2 regions of the Variovorax sp. GW821-FHT09D04 genome follow, and region 2 is predicted to be linked to the other one. Evidence: riboswitches for the same ligand, from Rfam matches in the RefSeq annotation. Region 2 holds a riboswitch; the other holds the start of a gene.
What was found. A riboswitch is a leader RNA that binds a small molecule or an ion and turns the genes downstream of it on or off. The one in region 2 is predicted to bind glycine.
Positions count from the first base shown of each region.

Region 1: it holds a riboswitch for glycine, as region 2 does, so the genes downstream of both, AC07O4_RS25670 (D-amino acid dehydrogenase) here and gcvT (glycine cleavage system aminomethyltransferase GcvT) in region 2, are expected to answer to the same signal.

Region 1 is NZ_JBWKPA010000010.1:126,593-134,245, reverse strand. It holds gene AC07O4_RS25690 (GDP-mannose 4,6-dehydratase) at 1-934, opposite strand, end outside; gene rfbA (glucose-1-phosphate thymidylyltransferase RfbA) at 972-1,859, opposite strand; gene rfbD (dTDP-4-dehydrorhamnose reductase) at 1,899-2,789, opposite strand; gene rfbB (dTDP-glucose 4,6-dehydratase) at 2,786-3,865, opposite strand; glycine riboswitch at 3,984-4,074, shown strand; glycine riboswitch at 4,119-4,225, shown strand; gene AC07O4_RS25670 (D-amino acid dehydrogenase) at 4,317-5,624, shown strand; gene AC07O4_RS25665 (RtcB family protein) at 5,644-7,059, opposite strand; gene AC07O4_RS25660 (FIST signal transduction protein) at 7,278-7,653, opposite strand, start outside.
Region 2 is NZ_JBWKPA010000003.1:229,868-237,520, reverse strand. It holds gene AC07O4_RS11465 (TRAP transporter substrate-binding protein) at 1-775, shown strand, start outside; gene AC07O4_RS11460 (TRAP transporter small permease) at 856-1,368, shown strand; gene AC07O4_RS11455 (TRAP transporter large permease) at 1,379-2,671, shown strand; gene AC07O4_RS11450 (AraC family transcriptional regulator) at 2,708-3,487, opposite strand; gene AC07O4_RS11445 (MFS transporter) at 3,597-4,787, shown strand; gene AC07O4_RS11440 (L,D-transpeptidase Cds6 family protein) at 5,048-5,530, shown strand; gene AC07O4_RS11435 (hypothetical protein) at 5,627-6,163, shown strand; glycine riboswitch at 6,195-6,285, shown strand; glycine riboswitch at 6,298-6,402, shown strand; gene gcvT (glycine cleavage system aminomethyltransferase GcvT) at 6,450-7,622, shown strand.

The DNA of each region.
Region 1 (7,653 bases), on a different contig from region 2:
CCTCGTCCAGGTCGACTTGCGGCGACCACCCCATCAACTTCGCGGCCAGCGCGTTGTCGGAGACGAGCTTCAAGACCTCGCTCTTGTCGGGGCGCATGCGCGCGGTGTCCGCAACGATCTCTTTTTCCACGCCCATCAGCTTGAGGATGCGTTCGGCAAAGTGACCGATCGTGTAGGTCGAGCCGGTTCCCAGGTTGATGGTCTGCCCCTCGATGCCGGGCGTCACCGAAGCAGCGACGAAACCGGCGACCGTGTCCGTCACGAAGGTCATGTCGCGCTCAGGGGTCAGCGATCCGAGCTTGATCACGTCCTGGGTCAATGCCTGCGAGATGATGGTCGGGATGAATGCCCGGGCGGACTGGCGCGGGCCGAACGTGTTGAACGGGCGCAAGGTCACGACACCGGTGTCGAACGAGCGGTAGTAGCTCTCGGCGATCTTGTCCGCCCCGATCTTCGAGGCCGAATAAGGCGACTGCCCTTGCAGCGGATGCTCTTCGTCGATCGGCACGCGCACCGCGGTGCCGTACACCTCGGAGGTGCTCGTGTGGACGACGCGACGAACCGACAGACGGCGCGCGGCCTCCACGACGTTGAGCGTTCCTTCGACGTTGGTGCGCACGTAGCTGCGCGGGGCAACGTACGAGTACGGAATGGCGATCAGGGCCGCCAGATGGCAGACGACGTCGATGCCCTGCATGGCATGCATGACGAAATCGCCATCGTCGATGTTGCCCGCCACGACGCGGAACTGACCCTTCACGTCATCCGGTGCGAATTCGAGATTGCCCCAACTCGATGCGGAACCGTAGCGGACCATGGCCGTGACGTCAGCGCCGGCACGCACGAGCGCTTCGACGAGATGGCTTCCGATGAACCCGCCTGCGCCGGTTACGAGGTACTTTTGACCCGTCAGGGTTTGAGTTGATGCATGCATGACTTGTGCTACCGAAGAAATTGTTGTGTGTCAGTGTTCAGAATGAGTGCTCTTCGACAAGCAGCCGATTGAGGTACTTGCCGTAGGCATTTTTCTGCAGTGGCAAGGCCAGCCGCGCCAGTTGCTCCTTGTCGATGAAGCCATGCCGCCACGCGATTTCCTCCGGGCAGGCGATCTTCAACCCCTGCCGGTGCTCCAGCGTGGCGATGAACTGCCCCGCCTCCAACAGGCTTTCATGCGTACCGGTATCAAGCCAGGCGTAGCCGCGCTGCATGATCTGCACGTTGAGCCGGCCAAGATCGAGGTACGCCTGATTGACGGCCGTGATCTCGAGCTCGCCTCGCGCACTCGGCTTCACCGCCTTGGCGATGTCGATGACCTGGTTGTCGTAGAAGTACAGGCCCGTCACGGCGTAGTTGCTCTTGGGCTTGAGCGGCTTTTCCTCGATGCTGCTGGCCTTGCCTTGTGCGTCGAACGCGACCACGCCATACCGCTCCGGGTCATGCACGTGGTACGCGAACACAGTGGCTCCCGCGTCCTGCGCGTCGGCGCCGCTCAGCAGATGGGCAAAGTCATGCCCATAGAAGATGTTGTCCCCCAACACCAGCGCGCTCGGCGAGTTCCCCACGAACTTGTCGCCGATGATGAACGCCTGCGCCAGGCCATCGGGACTCGGCTGCACCGCGTACTGCAGGTTGATGCCCCACTGGCTGCCGTCGCCCAGCAGCTGCTGGAAGCGCGGCGTGTCCTGCGGCGTGCTGATGATCAGGATGTCGCGCATGCCGCCGAGCATCAGGGTGCTCAGCGGGTAATAGATCATGGGCTTGTCGTACACCGGCAGCAGTTGCTTGCTCATGGCGAGCGTGGCCGGGTGCAGGCGGGTGCCGGAGCCACCGGCAAGGATGATGCCTTTGCGTTGCGTCATGGGGTCTTCTAGTGTGGGAGGCCGGGAAAAATCAGTCGGTCAGAGCGTCTCGCGCAGCATGCGTGCCACGCCTTCCTGCCAGGGCGGCAGTCGCAGGCCGAAGGTGGTCTGCAGCTTGGTGGTGTCGAGCCGCGAGTTGTGCGGGCGCTTCGCGGGCGTCGGAAAGGCGCTGGTGGGCACGGCCTCCACGGCCTGCGGGCCGGCCTTGAGTTCGACGCCGGCCTGCTGCGCCATCTCGAGCACGAAGCGCGCGTAGCCGTGCCACGTGGTCTCGCCGCCGGCGATGGAGTGGTACAGCCCGGCCTTGGCCGGGTCTTGCAGCGTGGCGCGAATGGCGTGCGCGGTGATGTCGGCCAGCAACTCAGCCCCGGTGGGGGCGCCGAACTGGTCGTCGATGACCGTGAGCTTGTCGCGCTCCTTGGCCAGGCGCAGCATGGTCTTGGCGAAGTTGCCGCCGCGTGCGGCGTACACCCAGCTGGTGCGAAAGATCAGGTGCTTCGCGCAATGCTGCGCCACCAACTGCTCGCCTTCGAGCTTGGTCTGGCCGTACACGCTGAGCGGGCCGGTCGCGTCGTCTTCTTTCCAGGGGCGGGTGCCGCTGCCGTCGAAGACGTAGTCGGTGGAGTAATGCACCATCAGCGCGCCGATCTGCTGCGCGGCCTCGGCCACCACGCCGGGCGAGGTGGCGTTGAGCTTGCGCGCGAAGTCGGGCTCGCTCTCGGCCTTGTCGACGGCAGTGTGCGCGGCGGCATTGACGATGACGTCGGGGCGCACCGCCAGCACGGTTGCAGCCAGCTGCTCGGGACGGCTGAAGTCGGCGTGGAAGTCGGTGCTGTCGAAGTCCAGGGCGACCAGTTCGCCGAGCGGCGCGAGGCTGCGCTGCAACTCCCAGCCGACCTGTCCACCTTTGCCGAGCAGCAGCAACTTCATGCGGAAGCCTTTGCAGGCGCAGCGTCGTATTGCTTCTCGACCCATTCACGGTACGCGCCGCTTTGCACGTTGCGCACCCACTCGCCGTTCGCGAGGTACCACTCGACGGTCTTGCGGATGCCGGTATCGAAGGTCTCGGCGGGCTTCCAGCCGAGTTCGCGTTCGAGCTTGCGTGCATCGATGGCGTAGCGGCGGTCGTGGCCCGGGCGGTCCGTGACGTAGGTGATCTGTTCCTTGTACGGCTTGCCGTCGGCGCGGGGGCTCAGTTCGTCGAGCAGCGCGCACACGGTGTTGACGATCTCGATGTTGGGCTTCTCGTTCCAGCCACCGACGTTGTAGGTCTCGCCGAGCTTGCCGGCCTCGAGCACGCGGCGGATGGCGCTGCAGTGGTCCTTCACGTAGAGCCAGTCGCGCACCTGCATGCCGTCGCCGTACACGGGCAGGCTCTTGCCGGCCAGTGCGTTGACGATCATCAGCGGGATCAGCTTCTCGGGGAAGTGGAACGGGCCGTAGTTGTTCGAGCAGTTGGTCGTGACCACCGGCAGGCCGTAGGTGTGATGCCAGGCGCGCACGAGGTGGTCGCTGGCAGCCTTGCTGGCCGAGTACGGGCTGTTGGGCTCGTACTTGTTCTCTTCGGTGAAGGCCGGGTCGGTCTTGGAGAGCGAGCCGTAGACCTCGTCGGTCGACACGTGCAGGAAGCGGAAGGCGGCCTTCTGGTCGGCCGGCAGGGCGTTCCAGTAGCCGCGCACCGATTCGAGCAGGCGAAAGGTGCCGAGCACGTTGGTCTGCACGAAGTCTTCCGGGCCGTGGATCGAACGATCCACATGCGATTCCGCGGCAAAGTTCACGACGGCGCGGGGTTTGTGCTCGGCCAGCAGGCGATCGAGCAGCGCGCTGTCGCCGATGTCGCCCTGCACGAAGACGTGGTTCGCGTTGCCCTTGAGCGACGCCAGGGTCTCGAGGTTGCCCGCGTAGGTCAGCTTGTCGAGGTTCACGACGGGCTCGTTGCCCTGCGCGATCCAGTCGAGCACGAAATTGGCGCCAATGAAGCCTGCGCCGCCGGTAACCAGGATCATGGAGTCCCCTGCATGTAGAAAAAAGTTTGCTTTACCAAAAATCAACATTCAATTATCCCATCGGTGTGAAGTGCCGATGTACAGGGCTTGGCCGGCTTGCGGGGCCCGCCTACAATCGCCAACAATTGCAGGAGAGCGGGCCTCCACGGAGGCCCTACCGAAGGCGCAAACTCCCATAAACGCTCAGGTCGGCCCGACGAAATTCCAGGCAACGCCCAGGAACTTCGGCAAGGGGTCAGTACTGCACTCATCGATACAGCCGTCTGGAGAGCCGCCACGCCATGTGGCGCACCGAAGGAGCAAACCCGCTGCGGGTGCAGCAGGGTGAATCTCTCAGGTACCGAGGACAGGGGGAGCGGCAACTTGGACATCGGTCGTCCGGTTGCTTGCTATTGGTTCAATAGCACTCCACGCCCGCCGTTCAAGCGCTGCAAACTCAAAGGTACTTGCAATGCGTGTGATCGTTCTTGGCGCCGGCCTGCTCGGCGTGACTTCGGCCTACTACCTCCAGCAACTCGGCCACGAGGTGACCGTGATCGACCGGCAGGCCACCCCGGCCGCCGAAACCAGCTTCGCCAACGGCGGCCAGATCTCGGTCAGCCATGCCGAACCGTGGGCCAATCCAAGCGCGCCGCTGAAGGTGCTGCAATGGCTCGGCAAGGAAGATGCGCCGCTGCTGTTTCGCATCCGCGCCGACATGCGCCAGTGGCTCTGGGGCCTGCAGTTCTTGCGCGAATGCACCCCCGCGCGCACCCGCCACAACATCGAACAGATCGTTCGTCTCGGTACATACAGCCGGGAAATGTTGCAGCAATTGCGTCGAGACACCGGCCTGAACTATGACCAGCGCACGCAAGGCATCCTGCACTTCTACACGACGCAAAAGGAATTCGACGGCGCCCTCGCGCCCGCCGAGCAGATGCGTGCCCTGGGCTGCGAGCGGCTGGTCATCTCGGCCGACGAAGCCATCAGGATCGAACCCGCCCTCGCCCACATCCGCCCCCAACTCGCCGGCGCCACGTACACCGCCGAAGACGAATCGGGCGACGCCAACCGCTTCGCGCGCGAGCTCGTGAAGCTGGCCGAAGCGGCCGGCGTGAAGTTCCTCATGAGCCACACGGTGACCGCGCTGCGCGAAGCCGGCGGCAGCATCGACCACGTCGAGGCGACCGACAACGAAGGCCGCTTCCAGCGCATCCGCGGCGACGCCTTCGTGCTCGCGATGGGTTCGCTGAGCCCGCTGTATGCCGCGCCGCTGGGCATCCGCCTGCCGATCTACCCGGCCAAGGGCTACTCGGTGACGCTGCCCGTGAAGGACGCGTCGAAGGCGCACCAGGTCTCGCTCACGGACGACGAATACAAGCTGGTGTTCTCGCGCTACACCTCCGAGTCGGGCGACCGCCTGCGCATCGCCGGCACGGCCGAGCTCAACGGCTACGACCGCGACCTGAACCGCGTGCGTTGCGAAGCCATCGTGCGGCGCGTCGAGGAGCTCTTCCCCGGCGCCGGCGACACCGAGCGCGCGCAGTTCTGGACCGGCCTGCGCCCGGCCACGCCGAGCAACGTGCCGCTGATCGGCAAGACCAAGCTGCCGAACCTGTTCCTCAACACGGGCCACGGCACGCTCGGCTGGACGCACGCCTGCGGCTCGGGCAAGTCGATCGCGCGCATCGTGAGCGGGCTGGCGCCCGAGGTCGACTTCGCGTTCGCCGGCATGCCGGCGCCCGCGCCGCGCGCCGTGCAACCCGCACTGGGCTGACACGACACGCGTCCTCGGGTCATGCCTTGAACGTGACCCAGGGCTTGAGCCGCACGGCGCAGCGGATGAGCCCCGCGCTTTCCTGCGCCTCGATCACCGCGCCGATCGGTTTGTAGGCCTGCGGCGCCTCCTCGATGCGGCGCTCCTCGCGCAAGGTCACGCACTGCCAGCTGGCATCGGCGTCGCCGGGCGCAGGCCGCATCGCGCGCACTTCCTGCCGACGCATGCGCCGGCCGGCCCCATGGCTGCACGACCACAGCCAGTCTTCATGCCCCAGCCCGGTCGCGAGGTACGAGTGATCGCCCATCGACCCGGGAATCAGCGCCAGGTCGCCCGCGTGCGCCGGCGTCGCGCCCTTGCGATGGATGTTCATGCCGTGCTCGCGCAGCACCACGTTGTGCGGCACGTCGACCACCAGCGTCGACGCCGTGGCGCCCAGCAGCTCGGCGAAGTCCTTGCGCACCAGCTCGGCCAGCACGACGCGGTTGGCCCACGCATAGCGCGCGGCCACGCCCATGGCTTCGAGGTACTCCTGCGCCAGCGGCCCCGCCAGGCCGTACAGCCCGCTCTTCGGATGGCGCAGGCCTTGCGGCCACTCGGCCCGCGCGCGGTCCATCCAGCGGCCACCGACATGGAACCCGATGTCGCGCGAGCCGCTGTGGATCATCACGACGACCTCGCCGGCCTTGAGCCCCGCGCGGTAGGCCGCGTGCCGGTCCATCACCTGGTCGACCACCTGCAGCTCGACGAAGTGGTTGCCGCTGCCCGGCGTGCCCAGGCACGGGTCGCGGAACACCTCGTGGCGCGCGCCGGTGTAGGCCGGCGGTGCGTGCCGCGACTGACCGCCGAAGCTCGCCAGGCCGATGCACGCGCCGATCTCGGCCTGCAGCCGGTCGCGGTCGCAGGCCGCCCAGAGTCCGTCGCCACGCACGGCGTCCAGGAACGCGGCCGGTCCGTCGTCGAACAGCGCGCGAAACGCCGCCGTGTGCACCGGCACGTCGCGCCCGTTGTCGAGCAGGCTGCGCGTGAGCCGCGCGAGCAGCTGCGTCTTGTGCGGCGCCACCTGGTCCAGCGTGAGGCCGGTGGTCAGCAGGCGCATGCCGCAGTTGATGTCGGTGCCGACCGCGGCGGGGATCACGAAGTCGCCATCGGTGGCGACGACGCTGCCCACCGGCGCGACCGAGCCTGGATGAAAGTCCGGCGTCGCGCAGGCCTTGCACACGCCGTGCGCGCCGTCGGGCGAGCGCACGCTGGCGAAGGCCAGCAGCTGGTTCACGGCTTTTTCTTCCAGCGGCAGGCTCTGCGGCAGAAGCACGGTCGCCTGCGCGGCTTCGTTGCGCAGGTGATAGATGCCGTCGCGGTAGTCGACGGCGATGTTCGCGCGCGAAAAGGCGCGCTGGAGTCTCGAAAAATGACTGTGGGTGGGGCTGCCCATGGCTGCAATTCCATTCGGGGAAACCGTGTCGGTTTCCGGGCCCCGTCACGTCGCGTGGCGGGGCGAAAGAGATCGACCGCGTGCCTCGGGGCGCGCGGATCACTCTTTCTTGCAGCAGCAGAGATTCAAGAAAGCGGGCGGATTCTAGCGACGCGAAGCGCCCGCGAACACAGTGCGCAGGCGCGCGCGTCGTTTTTTCCCGTCAGTCAGCCAGTCAGTCAGTCCGGCGCAGTGAACACCGTCAGCACGCCGGTGTAGCCGTACAGGTGGTGGCGCGCGATCTCGCCCGCGGCGAAGAAGCCGACCAGCGGCACGTCGCCCAGCGCATGCCGCACGATCTGCAGCTCGGCGCCCGGCGCGCCGAAGTGCGGGCCGCCGCGCCCCGAGCAGCTCACGTACACCGCGCCCGCGATGCGCCGCGCCGGATGCGGTGCGGCCTCGGCCTCACCGGCCGCCACGGCGCGTGCGGTGGCCAGCGTCTGTTCTTCGGGCTCGAGCTCTTCGCGGATCTCGGCGCAGATGCGCATCAGGTCGGCGCGCGCCGCCTGCGCGTTGCGGCGGCAGAAACTCAGCCGCATGCCGGCCTCGGCGTTG
Region 2 (7,653 bases):
GCTGGGCGGCGAGCGCGAGCAGATCGAAGCGATCCAGCTCGGCACGCAAGACCTGCTGAACACCTCGACCGGCCCCGTGGGCAACTTCGTGCCCGAGGTCAAGATCGTCGACATCCCCTTCCTGTTCCGCGACTACGACCACGCCCGCAAGGTCATGGACGGCCCCATCGGCCAGGACATCCTGACCAAGTTCCCGAGCAAGGGCATCATCGCGCTGGCCTGGACGGAAAACGGCTTCCGTCACATGACGAACAGCAAGCGCGACATCGTCAAGCCCACCGACGCGGCCGGCCTGAAGATGCGCACCATGGAAAACAAAGTGCACATGGACGGCTACCGCACCTTCGGCATCCTGCCCACGCCGATGGCCTTCCCGGAACTCTTCGGCGCGCTGCAGCAAGGCACGGTCGACGGCCAGGAAAACCCGATTCCGGTGATCCTGTCCTCGAAGTTCTCGCAGGTGCAAAAGCACCTGTCGCTCACCGGCCACGTCTACTCGCCGGCGCTGCTGCTGCTGTCGCCCAAGGTGTGGAACAAGCTCTCGGACGCCGACAAGAAGGTGTTCACCGAAGCGGCGAAGAAGGCCTCGATCGCGCAGCGCAAGAAGGTCAACGACGACGAGAACAACGGCATCGCCCAGCTTGAGAAAGACGGCATGAAGGTCACGCGCACCGTCGACGGCGCGGCCTTCCGCGAAGCCCTGAAGCCGGCCTATGTGGGCTACGCCAAGGAATTCGGCGCCGACAACATCAAGAAGATCACGGACGTCAAGTAAGACCGCTCCGCCCCGACCGCGCCCGGCCCGCCTCAGTGTGCCGGGCGCTTCGCATTTCCGACACCACAGAGAACCACAACGTGCAAGCCTTCGAGCGCTACTTTCTCGCCGCCAACCGGTGGGCGCTGATCCTCCTGCTGGCGGCCATGTCCGTCATCATCTTCACCAACGTCGTGCTGCGCTACACCACGAACCAGTCGATCGAATGGGCCGAAGAGGTGTCGCGCCACATGATGATCTGGCTCACCTTCCTGGGCGCCGGACCGGTGCTGCGCTACGGCGGCCACATCGCCGTCGAGAACCTGCAGGACGCCCTGCCCCGGCCCGCGGCCGTGGCGGTGCGCATCGTGGTGGCCGGGCTGCTGTTCGCCTTCTTCGGCTTCATGGTCTGGTACGGCTGGCTCTACATGGAACGCACGATGTTCCAGCTCACCGCCGTGACGCAGATTCCGTTCGCCTACATCTACAGTGCGATGCTGATCGGCGGCGTGCTGCTGATCGTGCACTGGCTGCTGGTGGTGCGCGGCTACGTGCTGAACCGCGAGTTCGCGTCGGACGCGCATTTCGACGCCAACGCGTCGGCCTCGCTGTAAGGACACGATCATGGATGCCAGCATTGTTCTGATCGTCTCCGCCTGCGTGTTCCTGGCCATCGGCGTGCCCGTGGCCTTCGCGCTCGGCCTGGCCACGGCCGCCACCCTGATCCTCGCGGAAAGCTACCCGCTGATGGTGCTGCTGAAGGAAACCTTCACCGGCATCGACAGCTTTCCGCTGATGGCCGTGCCCTTCTTCATCCTGGCCGCCGAGCTCATGAGCGGCGGCTCGCTCACCGAGGTGCTGCTGCGCTTCGCGGGCCAGTTCGTCGGCCACCGCCGCGGCGGGCTGGGCTACACCAACGTGGTGTCGCTGACCTTCTTCTCGGGCATCTCGGGCTCGGCGCTGGCCGATGCGGCCGGCCCCGGCTCGATGCTCATCAAGATGATGGACAAGGCCGGCTACGACCGCTCGTACGCAGCGGCGCTGACGGCCTCCACGGCCATCGTGGGGCCGATCATTCCGCCCTCGATCATCATGATCATCTACGCGCTGCAGGACGAAACCGTGTCGGTCGGCCAGCTGTTCGTGGCCGGCATCGTGCCGGGCATCCTGATCGCGGTGGCGATGTGCGTGGTGAACTTCTACGTCTCGAAGAAGCGCAACTACAAGGGCGACGGCCAGACGCCGCCGCTGCGCGAAATCCTCATCACGACGTGGAAGGCGATTCCCGCGATTCTGCTGCCGGTGGTGATCCTGGGCGGCATGCGCGCCGGCTGGTTCACGCCCACCGAAGCGTCGGTGGTGGCGGTGTTCTACGCGCTGGTGTGCGGCAAGTTCATCTACCGCACGCTCGAGTGGAAGATGCTGCCCGACATCCTGTCGCGCTCGGCGCTGCTGTCGGCGTCGGTGCTGATCATCATCGGGCTGTCGGCCTCGTTCGCGTGGGTGCTGACCATCGAGGGCATTCCGCAGCAGATGGCCGAATGGCTCATCAGCATGAACCTCTCGCCGTGGATGTTCCTGATCATCGTCAACGTGTTCCTGCTCTTGTTCGGCATCTTCATCGAGCCGCTGCCGGGCGTGATGGTGCTGGCGCCGATCCTCGCGCCGGTGGCGATCAAGCTGGGCGTCGACCCGGTGCACTTCGCGATGATCGTGATCTTCAACCTCACGCTGGGCATGATCACGCCGCCGGTGGGCGGGCTGCTGTTCGTCACCTGCAACGTGTCGAAGGTGCCGATGTCGGCGCTGGTGAAGGAACTGGTGCCCTTCCTGTGGGCGCACGGCGCGGTGCTGATGCTGCTGACCTTCGTGCCGATGCTCAGCACCTGGCTGCCGCGCGCGCTCGGGTTCAAGTAGCGGCGCAGGCCGCCCCCGCCCACGCCTTCACCCGCCTCAGGCCGGCGGGTGAAGGTACTGGCTCGGCGGCACGCCGAGCGTGCGGCGGAACATCGCGGTGAAGGCGCTCGGGCTCTCGTAGCCGTGCGCCAGCGCCACCTCCAGGATCGACGCGCCCGCGGCCAGCCGCGGCAGGCTCAGCAGCAGCCGCGCCTGCCGGCACCACGCGCCGAAGGTCATGCCAGTTTCGCGTTCGAACAACCGGGCCAGCGTGCGCGCGTTCATGTGCAGCCGCGCGGCCCAGCCGTCGAGCGTGGCGGGCTGCGCGGGGTCGCGGATCAGCGCCTCGCACAGCGCGGCCAGGCGCACGTGGCGCGGCATCGGCACATGCAGCGACAGGGCGGGCGCGGCCTCGATCTCGTCGAGGATCAGCTCCATCACGCGCTCGTCGCGCCCGCCCGGCGGGTAGTCCAGCGGCAGCGACACGGCCGCCACGATCAGCTCGCGCAACAGCGCCCCCACGTGGATCACGCGGCAGTCGCCGCCCAGGTCGGCGCGCGTGCCGGGCTCGACGAAGACGGTGCGCATCTTCACCTCGCCCGCCATGCGGATCTGGTGCGTCATGCCCGGCGGCACCCAGACGCCGCGCCCCGGCGGCACCACCCAGCTGCCGGCCGCGGCGCCGACCATCATCACGCCCGAGATCGCGTGGATGAGCTGCCCGCGCCGGTGTGCATGCGGCGGAATGAAAGCGTCGCCCGCCGGATCGGTGGCCAGCACGGCCACGGCGCGCGGGGTCGATTCGCCCTCGTCGGGGCGCAGATTCAGTTTGTCCATTTCACGACGATGTTTGCACATTCGTAGCGAGAACATCTTCTCCTGTCTTCCTACGATGGCTTTTCTCCCTCTTTTTCTCCAACCGGACATCCAGGAAAGAAGCCATCGCATGAACACGCGCCGACTCGGGCTGCTCACCGGCACCCATGCCGTCAACGACCTCTACCAGGGCCTCGTGCCCGCGCTGCTGCCCTTCATGGTGCTGGAGCGCGGCTACAGCTACACGGCCGTGAGCGGCCTGATGCTGGCGGCCACCGGGCTGTCGAGCGTGGTGCAGCCGCTGTTCGGCCTGTATGCCGACCGCCACCCGCGCGCCTGGCTGGTGCCCGTGGGCTTCCTGGTGGCGGCGCTGGGCGTGGTGCTGGCGGGCCTGAGCCAGAGCTACCTGCTGACCTGGATCGCGGTCGCGCTGTGCGGGCTGGGCATCGCGGCCTACCACCCGCCCGCCACCGTGGCCGCGCGCGCGGCCGGCGGTGCCTCGCAGAAGGCGATGAGCGTGTTCTCGGTGGGCGGCACCATCGGCGCCTCGTTCGCACCCGTGCTGGCGGCCACGGTGGTCGGCGGCGGCAGCCTGTCGCGCAGCTACCTGCTGGGCATTCCCGCGGTGGCGATGGGCGTGGTGTGGGTCGTGGCGAACGCGCGGCGCGGCGCGGCCGCCCAGCACGCGGCCACGGCGGCGCGGGCCGCGCAGGCCCGCGCCCAGGTGCTGAAGCCGCACAACGACTGGCGCGCCTTCAGCCTGCTGGTGGCGACCATCGTGGGCTGGTCGATCCCCTACGTCACGGTGCTGTCGATGCTCTCGCTGCGCATCACGCGCGACCTGCACGGCAGCACCTTCCAGGGCGCCGCGGCGCTCACCGCCTTCACCGCCGCAGGGGCCGTGGGCACGCTGGCCGGCGGCTGGCTCGGCGACCGCATCGGGCGCATGGGCACGATCCGCTGCGGCTACCTGCTCGCGCTGCCGGCCATGGCGGGCCTCGTGCTCTCCTCCACGCCCGGCGCGGCGCTGGCCTGCACCGCGTGGCTCGGCATGAGCATGTTCCTCCCCTTCGCCGCGCAGGTGACGCTCGCGCAGGACTACCTGCCGCGCAACCCGGCCACCGCCAGCGGCATCACGCTCGGACTCGCGCTCTCGGTCGGCGGGCTGGTGTCGCCGCTGTTCGGCCTGCTGTCGGATGCGCACGGACTCGGCGTGACGCTGACGGTGGTGTTGTGCGTGCTGTGCGTCGCGACCGTGCTCGCCTTGCGGCTGCGCAACCGCACAGTGCAGGTGATGGCGGGCGAGGCTGCCGCGGCCTGAGTTGAGTTCCGTTCCCGCGCTACGGCAGCGCCCACCGTGCACAGGGCACTGGGTGCTTCCCGCAGCGAAATCAAGGAGGAGCCGAAGGCGGGGGACATTCGCGGAGGGAAGTACCCGGTGGCCTGTGCACGCGCCCTGAACCACGGACCACCGAAATCCGTGGGCGATTCAACGCCGCACGCCTCCTCTTTCACTGCCAGAATCGACGCAAGCTTCGACGTCGAGCCTGACAGACAAGAAGAAGGAAAGAGAAGGACGCCATGCACCGAATCGTCGCCCAGGGCAGCAGCCTTGTCGCTGCCGGCTTGCTGGCCACCGCCGGTATCGCGGCCACGCCGGCCGCCGCGCCCGTTGCAGCCGTTGCACCAGCAGCTGCCCCCGCCAATCCCACCAATCCCGTCACCCACCTCGCCGAAGTGGAAAGCGCCGTGCGCGCCTGGGCCGCCGCCTGGTCCGCGCGCGACGTCGAGCGCTACCTCGCCGCCTACGCGAGCGACTTCACCCCCGCGCGCGGCCAGACCCGCGAGCGCTGGGAGGCCGACCGGCGCGCCCGCATCACGGGCAAGTCGCGCATCAGCGTGGGCATCGAGGGGCTGGTGATCAGCGTCCAGGGCACCTCGGCCAGCGCGCAGTTCCGGCAGGTCTACAGCGCCGACGCGCTCACCGAGACCGACCGCAAGACGCTCGAGCTGCAGCGCGTGGGCCCGCGCTGGCTGATCCGCAAGGAAAGCGCGGGCAACTGACGCGCGCCGCCTTGTCCCTGTAAGGCAAATGGTTCACGAAGATGTCACCACTTGCAACGATGCTGCAGCCTTCGACCTCCGAAAGCTGTGGCCGCCATGTTCCCCACCAAGACCGAGAAGGCACGCGACGAACTCCAGGCCGGGCAGCGCACGCTCAGCCAGCGTGAGCGCGCCCTGCTGCTCATGGCCGACGGCCGGCGCTCGCTGACCGACTTCAGCCCGCTGTTCCCCAGCCGCGTCGAGGCCGAGCAGGCGATCCAGGGGCTGATGCAGCGCGGCTACCTGCAGGTCGCGCGCCCGGTCGCGCCGCCGCCTGCACCGGCCCCCACGCCCGTCCCCGCCGCCGAGCCGATCCAGGTCGCCACCTCGGCCGACAGCTTCGACGGCAAGCGCTCGCTGGCCACCACGCGCATGTTCCTGTTCGACATCTGCGAGCGCATGTTCGTGCGCCGCGACCCGCGCTTCGCCAACCAGATGCGCGACGCCCTGCGCGAGGCCCGCGACCGCGAGGCCATGCTGACCATCGCCGCGCTGATGCTCTCCGAGATCGAGAAGGCCGCCGGCCCCGAGCGCGCCGACTCGCTGCGCGAGCGCATCGACAAGCTGCTGCCGCCGGCCGAAACCGTGCACTGAGCCGCCAGCCCCGGCCCCGCGATCCACTACACTCGCCGGGTCAGGAGAGAGCCCCGCGCGACGGGGCCGCCGAAGGCGCAGGGGTTCCCCGAACGCTCAGGCAAAAGGACTGACAAGACGCCGGCAACCACCGGCGTTTCCTTGCTGGAGAGAGGCCGTGGCATTGCATGCGGCCCACCGAAGGAGCAAACCCCGATCGTGGGGCGAATCTCTCAGGTAAAGCGGACAGCAGGGGTGGCCCGTGGCGTTGCAGCCATGGATTTCGACTGCCCCTTTGGAGTACCCCGTGGCTGCTTCCTCCGCTTCCAACGCCCAACTTCTCAAGACCCCGCTGTACGACCTCCACGTCGAGTTGGGCGCCCGCATGGTGCCCTTCGCCGGCTATTCGATGCCCGTGCAGTACCCCGCCGGCCTCATGGCCGAGCACAAGCACACGCGCAATGCGGCCGGCCTGTTCGACATCTCGCACATGGGCCAGCTGCGCCTGGTCGGCCCCGACGCCGCCGCCGCGTTCGAAACCCTGATGCCCGTCGACGTGGTCGATCTGCCCGCCGGCAAGCAGCGCTACGGCCTGCTGCTGAACGACGAGGGCGGCATCCTCGACGACCTGATGTTCTTCAACGAAGGCAGCGGTTCGCTCTTCGTGATCGTGAACGGCGCCTGCAAGGTGGCCGACATCGCCCACATCCAGGCCAGGATCGGCGCGCGCTGCCAGGTGCAGCCCCTGCCCGACCACGCGCTGCTGGCGCTGCAGGGTCCGCAGGCCGCCGCCACGCTGGCGCGCCTGTCGCCCGGCATCGAGCGCTTCGTGTTCATGACCGGCGGCGCGGTGCAGATCGGCGGCATCGCCGCCTTTGTCACCCGCAGCGGCTACACCGGTGAAGACGGCTTCGAAATCTCGGTGGCCGCAAAAGACGCCGACGCCCTCGCCCGCCTGCTGCTCGCGCAGCCCGAAGTGAAGCCCGTCGGCCTGGGCGCGCGCAACTCGCTGCGGCTCGAAGCCGGCCTGTGCCTGTACGGCAACGACATCGACACCACCACGACCCCGGTCGAAGCCTCGCTCAACTGGGCGATCCAGAAGGTGCGCCGCGCCGGCGGTGCGCGCGAAGGCGGTTTTCCGGGCGCGGCCAAGGTGCTGGCCCAGCTGGCCGCCGTCGCCTCGGGCGCGGCCGGCCATACCGACCACAAGACACTCACGCGCAAGCGCGTCGGCCTCGTGGCACTGGAACGCATTCCGGTGCGCGACGGCACGCTGCTGCAGTCGCTCGAAGGGCACGACATCGGCGCCGTCACCAGCGGCCTGCTCGGCCCCACGGCCGACCGCTGCGTGGCCATGGGCTACGTGGCCGCCGCCTTCGCCGAGCCCGGCACGCGCGTGCAGGCCATCGTGCGCGGCAAGCCGGTGCCGATGGAGGTGTCAACGATGCCTTTCGTGCCGACGCGCTACTACCGCGGCTGACCGACACTGAACACCGCAGACCCGGCTAGGC